One region of the Streptomyces sp. NPDC016459 genome, then DNA from elsewhere that is predicted to be linked to it. Evidence: riboswitches for the same ligand, from Rfam matches in the RefSeq annotation. Region 1 holds a riboswitch; the other holds the start of a gene.

The links. A riboswitch is a leader RNA that binds a small molecule or an ion and turns the genes downstream of it on or off. The one in region 1 is predicted to bind cyclic di-AMP.
Region 2: linked by a shared signal. The riboswitch ahead of ABZ567_RS24540 (transglycosylase family protein) and the one ahead of ABZ567_RS15210 (M23 family metallopeptidase) in region 1 are both predicted to bind cyclic di-AMP.

What each region holds. Positions count from the first base shown of each region.
Region 1 covers NZ_JBEYCR010000005.1:110,686-114,993, reverse strand. The annotation lists gene ABZ567_RS15220 (HPr family phosphocarrier protein) at 1-28, shown strand, start outside; gene ABZ567_RS15215 (GntR family transcriptional regulator) at 171-854, opposite strand; gene ABZ567_RS15210 (M23 family metallopeptidase) at 1,105-1,875, opposite strand; cyclic di-AMP (ydaO/yuaA leader) riboswitch at 1,888-2,053, opposite strand; gene ABZ567_RS15205 (pitrilysin family protein) at 2,294-3,691, opposite strand; gene ABZ567_RS15200 (pitrilysin family protein) at 3,688-4,308, opposite strand, start outside.
Region 2 covers NZ_JBEYCR010000011.1:116,405-120,712, reverse strand. The annotation lists gene eno (phosphopyruvate hydratase) at 1-844, opposite strand, end outside; gene ABZ567_RS24540 (transglycosylase family protein) at 1,168-1,887, opposite strand; cyclic di-AMP (ydaO/yuaA leader) riboswitch at 1,891-2,062, opposite strand; gene ABZ567_RS24535 (transglycosylase family protein) at 2,321-3,457, opposite strand; gene ABZ567_RS24530 (cytochrome P450) at 3,551-4,308, opposite strand, start outside.

The DNA.
Region 1 (4,308 bases):
TCTCGACGAGCTCCCCGAGACCGTCTGAGCCGGGTCGACCTTCTCGTACGGCGAAAGGCCGTGGCTGCCGGAATTCCGGCGGCCACGGCCTTTTACATTTCCCCCCGAGCGACTTCGGGCAGCACGGGACCAGCCCGCCGAATTCGCATTCTTTGTATACGGTGTGCGCGTTAAGTCCGGGCGCTCGCCGTGTTGACGACATGTTGCGAAACCCTCACACGGCCGCGCGTCGGCCTTTTGAGGCGGTGCAGCGGCTGCGAGCGCTCCGCGTGCAGCGCGGTCAGCGCCCGCGCCCGCTCGGCGTCACCGCGCGCGAGGGCGTCCACGATCGCGCCGCGCTCGGCCCAGGCCTCCACCGGCTGCGCGGGCTCCTCGACCGCGTACATCCAGGCGATCTTGTGGCGCAGCTGGGTCAGCAGCGCCGTGAGGGCCGGGCTGCCGGAGGCCTGCGCCAGCGTCTCGTGGAACCAGCCGCCGAGCGAGCGCAGATCCTCGCCCTGGCCGCGCCTGGCCCGCTCCTGCCCCAGCCTGACCAGGCCCCGCAGCACCTTGAGGTGGGCCTCGGTGCGCCGCTGGGCGGCTCGTGCGGCGCCCAGGGGTTCGAGCAGCGCCCGCATGTCGAGCAGGTCGGCCGCCTCCTGCTCGGTGGGCTCGGCGACATGCGCGCCCGCATGGCGTCGGGTGACGACGAAGCCCTCGGACTCCAAGGTGCGCAGGGCCTCGCGGACCGGGACCCGGGAGACCCCGTACCGACGGGCGAGCTGTTCCTCGGTCAGCCGGCTGCCCCGCTCGAAGACGCCGGAGACGATGTCGTCCCGGATCGCCGTGCATACCGAGTGCGCGGGAATGCGCATGTCCGACCTCCGCCTTGGTCTGCGCGAGACAATTCTTGAGGCGCCTGTTCTGCGCCCGATCTGCGACTCTATTGCAGCGCGCCGGAATTTCCGATGCCCCAGCGGAATATGGAAGCCTTTTGACCGACGAAAAGCCCCGGCTCAGCACGAGCCGGGGCTTTTGCGACGCGACGCGGACCGGCCCTCGGGGGGCCGCGGTGCGGTCGGGGGGGTACGGGGTGCGGTGACGGGGGCGCGGCGGCGCCGTGCGTCAGACGCTGACGCCTCGGGCCCGGAGGTAGGCGACCGGGTTGATGTCGGAGCCGTACTCGGAGCTCGTACGCGCCTCGAAGTGCAGGTGCGGGCCGGTCGAGTTGCCGGTCGAGCCGGAGATGCCTATCTGCTGGCCCGGTTCGACGCTCTGGCCGACGTAGACGCCGATGGAGGAGAGGTGACCGTACTGGGTGTACGTGCCGTCGTTCATCCGGATGACGATGTTGTTGCCGTACGCGCCGCCCCAGCCGGCCTCGACGACGGTCCCGGAGCCGACGGAGACGACGCTGCTGCCGTAGCCGGCGTGGAAGTCGACGCCGGAGTGGCTCCCGGAGGACCAGAGCGAGCCGCCGGTCTGGTAACCGGTGGACACGTACGAGCCGGCGACGGGGAGCTGGAAGGAGTTCAGACGGCGGCGCTCGGCCTCACGGGCGGCGCGCTCCTCCGCCTCACGGATCTCCTTTGCGCGGGCCTCCGCCTTGCGCTTCGCCTCGGCTTCGGCCTTCGCCTTCGCGGCGGCCTCGAAGGCCTCCTGCTCCTGGGCGGCGGCCTGGGCGTTGATCCGGTCCACGAGGGAGTCCTCGGTGATCACCTTGGTGAGCCCGGTGTCCTCGACGGAGCGGTTGTCCGCGTCGGCGGCGAGTGCCGGGGAGGCGAGGGTTCCGATGACGCCGGTGGTGGCGAGTGTCGCGGCGCCGGCGAAGCCCAGGCTGCGGCGCGCCATCCGGCTCGAACCACGATGCTTCCCGGTGGCACGGGTGAACGCCATGTAGTGGCTGATCCTTTCCTTCCCTCTCGCCTACCGGGTTAGCTGACGGGTTCGGAGCAGGAAGGTCTCCTACGAGCCCCTCCGTACGAGACGAAGGCGCCCGATTCACCCCAGGGACTACGTGTGGGTCCCCGGCTCCCCAGGCTCGCGCCTGACGGGGACTCGGCGATGACTGTCCGGTTGCCGCGGGTGCGGCGGGTGCAACTGCCGAACAGACGCACCGACGCTATGCGGATCGTCTTTCAATCACCAACCGGACCGGCCTGTTTGTAAGACATGCCACAGAGCAAACGATCACCCTTGCTGCCAATACGGACAAAGGGGAGGGCTCCGACGACATCGTTCGTCGGAGCCCTCCCCGTGCCCCTTTTCTCAGGAGCCGGTCGGAACCGGTCCGGACAGGGGCCGGGAGCCGGAATCAGCCCGTCACGACGGTGACTTCACCGATGCCCAGCGCGCGCACCGGGTCCGCGATCTGCGCCGCGTCACCCACGAGCACCGTGACGAGCCGGTCCACCGGGAAGGCGCTGACCACGGCCGCTGTCGCCTCGACCGTGCCCGTCTCGGCCAGGCGCGCGTACAACTGGGCCTGGTAGTCGTCCGGAAGGTGCTGCTCGACCTGGTCGGCGAGCGTCCCGGCGACCGAGGCGGCCGTCTCGTACTTGAGCGGGGCGACCCCGACCAGGTTCTGCACGGCCGTCTCGCGCTCGGCGTCGGTCAGGCCCTCGGCGGCCAGCGTCCGCAGCACCTTCCACAGGTCGTCGAGCGCCGGGCCCGTGTTGGGCGTGTCGACGGAACCGCTGATGGCGAGCATCGCGGCTCCGTTCCCCTGACTGTCGGAGCGGAGCACCTGCGCGAAGGCGCGCACCCCGTAGGTGTAGCCCTTCTCCTCGCGCAGCACCCGGTCGAGTCGCGAGGTGAGGGTGCCGCCGAGGCAGTACGTGCCCAGGACCTGGGCCGACCAGACGCGGTCGTGCCGGTCGGGACCGATGCGGCCGATCAGCAACTGGGTCTGGACGGCGCCGGGTCGGTCCACGATGACGACCCGTCCGGTGTCGTCGGCGGTGATCGGCGGCATCGGGAGCGGTTCGGCCGGCTCGCCGGTCCAGGCGCCCAGGGTCTCGGCGAGGACCTTGTCCAGGTCGACGCCGGTCAGGTCGCCGACGACCACGGCGGTGGCCGTGGCGGGCCGGACGTACGCCTCGTAGAAGGCGCGGACCGCGGCCGCGTCGATCGCCTCGACGGTCTCCTCGGTGCCCTGGCGCGGCCGGGACATCCGCGACTCGGCCGGGAAGAGCTCCTTGGAGAGCTGCTTGGCGGCGCGACGGGCGGGACTGGCCGTCTCGTGCGGGATCTCGTCGAGACGGTTGCGCACCAGGCGCTCGATCTCGGTGTCCAGGAACGCCGGGGCGATCAGGGCCTCGGAGAGCAGCGCGAGGGCCTTGGGCAGCCGGGAGACGGGGACCTCCAGGGAGACCCGTACGCCCGGGTGGTCGGCGTGCGCGTCGAGCGTGGCGCCGCAGCGCTCCAGCTCGGCCGCGAACTCCTCGGCGCTGCGCCGGTCGGTTCCCTCGGAGAGCGCGCGGGCCATGATGGTGGCGACACCGTCGAGACCGGCGGGCTCGGCGTCCAGCGGGGCCGGCAGGAAGAGCTCCACGGCCACGACCTGCTGGCCGGGGCGGTGGCTGGTCAGCAGCGTCAGGCCGTTGTCCAGCTTGCCGCGGTCCGGGGCGGGGAAGGCCCAGGGCCTGGCGACGCCGGGCGTCGGCTGGGGGTGGAAGTCCATGCTCGTCAAGGACACGGCTGCGTCGGTCACTGGTCCGCTCCCTCTGCGTCGTCATCGCCGTCGGCGTGGTCGCTCTGCCCGGTCGCCAGGGGCTCGTAGACGAGCACCGCGCGGTTGTCGGGGCGCAGCGCGGCCGCGGCGGCCGCCCGCACCTCGTCCGCGGTGATGTCCAGGACCCGGTCGACGGCCGTGAGGGCGAGCTGCGGGTCGCCGAACAGCACGGCGTAACGGCACAGTTCGTCGGCACGGCCGGCGACGGTGCCGAGGCGGTCGAGCCATTCGCGCTCCAACTGGGCCTGCGCGCGCTCCATCTCCTCCGGCGTGGGGCCCTCGGCGGCGAACCGGGCGAGCTCCTCGTCGACGGCCGCCTCGATCTGGGGGACCTCGACGCCCCCGGAGGTCTTGACGTCCAGCCAGCCGAGCGATGGCGCTCCGGCGAGCCGCAGCAGGCCGAAGCCGGCGGCGACGGCCGTACGGTCGCGGCGGACCAGACGGTTGTGCAGACGGGACGACTCGCCACCGCCGAGCACCGTCAGGGCCAGGTCGGCGGCGTCGCACTCGCGCGTGCCGTCGTGGGGCAGCCGGTAGGCGGCCATCAGCGCGCGGGCCGGGACCTCCTCCTCGACGACCTCGCGCAGCTGCTCGCC
Region 2 (4,308 bases), on a different contig from region 1:
TGGAGACCAGCGGGTACGCGGAGACCAGCTCGGCGTAGTAGTCCGTCATCTCGGCGGCCGTGCGGGTCTGGCCCTCGAACGCGTACGAGCCGTCCTTGTAGAACTCGGAGGCGGCGACGTCGAGCGCGAGCGCGATGTCACGGCCGGGCTCGTAACCGGCCTCCTTGATGGCCTCGATGATGAGGTCGAGGGCGGCGCGGTTCGACTCGAGGTTCGGCGCGAAGCCGCCCTCGTCGCCGAGACCGGTGGACAGGCCCTTGGTCTTCAGGACCTTCTTCAGGGTGTGGTAGACCTCCGCGCCCCAGCGGAGGGCCTCGGAGAAGGACTCCGCGCCGATCGGGGCGATCATGAACTCCTGGATGTCGACGTTGGAGTCGGCGTGCGACCCACCGTTGAGGATGTTCATCATCGGAACGGGCAGCAGGTGCGCGTTCGGGCCGCCGAGGTAGCGGAAGAGCGGGAGGTCGGAGGCCTCGGACGCGGCGTGCGCGACGGCGAGGGAGACGCCGAGGATAGCGTTGGCGCCGAGCGAGGACTTGTTCTCGGTGGCGTCCAGGTCGAACATGGCCTGGTCGATCAGGCGCTGCTCGGTGGCGTCGTAGCCGACGAGCTCCGGGCCGATCTGCTCGATGACGGCGAGGACGGCCTTCTCGACACCCTTGCCGTGGTAGCGGCTGGGGTCACCGTCGCGAAGCTCGACGGCCTCGAACGCACCGGTGGAGGCGCCGGACGGAACAGCAGCACGACCGGTGCTGCCGTCGTCGAGGCCGACCTCGACCTCGACCGTGGGGTTGCCTCGGGAGTCCAGGATTTCCCGGGCTACGACGACGTCGATGGACGGCACGAGCATCTCCTTCTGGGATGTGACGCTGGATGTGACGCAAGGTCGGTGCGGGGTCGCTCGGCCTTGCGACAAGAGCCTAACCGGCGCGGGGGCTCCGGTCGGCCGGGCGCCCGCCCCCTGGGACGAAAAAGGACCCAAGGGCATGCATCCCGGGACGAAGGACCCCGTATCTACTGGGCGGTAACCGTCATGTCCGGTGTGCTCCGGAAAGACGGGAACCCCGGGCCGGCGCGCACAGGGGGGAGGCGCGCCGGCCCGGGGTGGTCACCGCGGGAGGGTCGTGGGGGCCGCGTGAGCCGCCGGACTCACGCGGACCGCCGGGCTCACTTCAGGTGGAGCTGCTGGCCCGGGTAGATGAGGTCGGCGTTCTCGACGACGTCCTTGTTCAGCTCGAAGAGCTTGCTCCAGCCGCCCTGGACGCCGTGCGCCCGGGCGATGGTGCCGAGGGTGTCGCCGGACTCCACCTTGTACTCGCCGTCACCCTTCTTGACCGACTTGCCGGTCGGGGTGGTGACGGTCTTCTTGGTGGCGGCCTTCGGCGTGGCCTGGCGCTGCGGGGTCTGCTGCGCGGACTTCTTCGGGGCCTGGCGCTGCTCGCTGCGGGTGGTCGGCTGCTCGGCCTTCCGCTCCTGCTGCTGCGGGGCGGACTCGGCGGAGCCGCCGCTGTAGGAGGCGTTGGAGAGGCCCACGCCGCAGCTCGGCCAGGCACCCTTGCCCTGGCCCGCGAGGACCTTCTCGGCGATGGCGATCTGCTGGGACTTCGACGCCTGGTTGGCGGTCGAGGCGTAGGCGGTGCCGCCGTACGCGGCCCACGTGGAGGCCGAGAACTGCAGGCCGCCGTAGTAGCCGTTGCCCGTGTTGATGGACCAGTTGCCGCCGGACTCGCACTGGGCGACGCGGTCCCACTCGGAGGCCGTGGCGGCCGAGGCGGTGCCCGCGGTCATCAGAGGGGCCGCGACGGCGACACCGGTGACGCCGACGAGCGTGACGACCTGGGTGGCCTTGGAGGGACGGCGGTGCTTGCCCTTGCCGGAAAACAGCATGGAGATTCTCCTCACCGACGCCTGTGAGGTGAGCTGTCGGGTTCGGGCCGGAAAGTTGCCCGGCCGCGTGCTGTGACACGCGGCTTCACCCCAAGCCGTTCGCCGGCCGTCTCTCAACGGCCGGGACCGGCACTTACCTTGGGTCCCCCACTCCTGCCTTCGGCGCTTACGCGACGACTGTTCCCATCGGCCGACGGCAGGATTCGGCGTTTCGGTCGACGGGGCCCGCGGTGGCGAGCAGTGACGACCGTAGACACAGACCCACCGGAAGTTCAAAGAGGCGTATTGCGGAAATATCGCCCCTACTTGCCCTCCGGCGGGTGGCATTTGTGCAGGTGAGGGGTGACGGAAGCCGACCGTGCGGGCGTGACACGCCAGTTGGGGCGAAGAGACCCATGTCTCACTTACCCAGAACGGGACATAAGCCCCCGAATCATTCGGCGTTCGCGGGCGAACCTTCCGTCAGGTCGAGGCTCTGACCAGGGAGGATGAGATCCGGGTCGACACCGACCGTCCGCCGGTTGGCGTCGTAGAGGGCGGTCCAGCCGCCGGGGAGCTCGTTCGCCTGTGCGATGTCGGACAGGCTGTCACCCGGCCGCACGGTGTACGCGTCCGAAGTGTCCTGACTGTCCGTTGCGCCCGAATCCTTCACCGTGCCGACCGGCGTCGTGGCGAGAGGGCTTTCGGTCAACTTGTTCCCAGATGAGGCATGTCTGCCCGATTCGGTAGAAGTGCCCCCCTTGGCGCTTCCCTCCGGCGCGGCGCCGCCCCGGTGCTTGCCGGTGCCGACGGTGGCCGACGACCCGTCACCCACCGACGCATCGGGCATCACGGACGTACCGGGCGTACCGGGCGTCACCGAGGCGTCAGGGGTGCCGGGGGTGACCGGCGTGGTCGGCGCGCCCGGCGACGTCGGCGCGGCCGGGTGGGTCGCGTCGGTCGGGGTGGTCGGCACGGAGGGGCTCACCGGGGTGGTCGGTGAGACGGGAGCCGACGGCGTGACGGGCCTGCTGGGCGTACCGGGCGTGGCCGGTACGACGCGCGCGGCCGTCCCGCTGCTCGGCTTCGCGGTCGCGGAGGTCCCCGCGGCACCCGTGGCGGCCCCCGGCAGCCCCGCCGTCCTGTTCGACTCGACGACCGGCCCCGTGGGCGCCTTCGGGACGGAGGCCGGGCCGGGATTCACACCGGGGGCCGTGCCGTCGTTCGTCAGACCGGCGATCGGCGCGCAGGTGGCCCACTCGGCGGAGCCCTTGGCGAGGGCCTTCTCGGCCACCGCGATCTGCTGGGCCCGGCTGGCCAGGTCGGCGCTGGGCGCGTACGCCAGGCCGCCGTGCCGCTCCCAGCTGTCCTGGGTGAACTGGAGCCCGCCGTACATGCCGTTGCCGAAATTGGCGCTCCACTGGCCACCGGACTCGCACTCGGCGACGCGGTCCCAGGTGGCGGCGTCGGCCGCGGAGGCGGATCCCGTGGCGAGCAGCGGCAGCGCCATGGCGGAGCCGGTCACACCGGCTGCGACGACGAGGGCGGGGGCCTGACGGGGGCGACGGTGTCGTCCGTTCCCGGAACGCATAGGAGCGCCTTTCGCGTGACGGCTGAGAGTGCGGCGAACGTAGCGGTATTCGAACGCTCGTCACAAGTCGATGGCCCCGCGATCACGCGAAGATCACATTTCTGATACGCCGTCAGTGTGCTGGAGCGGTACGGACGGGGAGAACTCCACCGGAAGCGTGCGCAATCCACGCATGATGAGCCCTCCGCGCCACCGGAGTTCGGCCGGATCGGCGGCAAGTCGCAGGTCCGGGAGGCGCGTCAGGAGGGTCGCGAGAGCCGTCTGTCCCTCCAGGCGGGCGAGCGGCGCGCCGAGGCAGTAGTGGATGCCGTGGCCGTACCCGAGGTGCTGGTTGTCGCGCCGCGTGAGGTCCAGGGTGTCCGGCGCCGTGAACCGCTCCGGGTCCCGGTTCGCGGCGGCCAGCACGACCAGCACCGGGTCACCCGCCGGGATCGCCTGCCCGCCGATGGTCAGCGGCTCCGTCGCGTACCGCCAGGTCGCCATCTCTACCGGCCCGTCGTACCGCAGCAGCTCCTCCACGCCCGTCCCCAGAAGTCCGGTCTCGCCCGCCGCGAGGGAGGCCTGGAGTCGTTCGCGCTGCTCGGGGTGGCGCAGCAGCTGGTACACGCCGTTGCCGATGAGGTTGACGGTCGTCTCGAAGCCCGCGAAGAGAAGGATGAAGGCCATGGCGGCGGCCTCGTTCTCGGTGAGGTGCTCGCCGTGGTCGGACGCCTTGATGAGCCCCGAGATCAGGTCGTCGCCCGGTTCGAGCCGCTTGCGGTGGATCAGCTCCGCGAGATAGCCGCGCATCTTCTTCACCGACCGGGCGACCCCGCCCCGGGGTCCCCCGCCGTGCCGGATCATCATCCCGG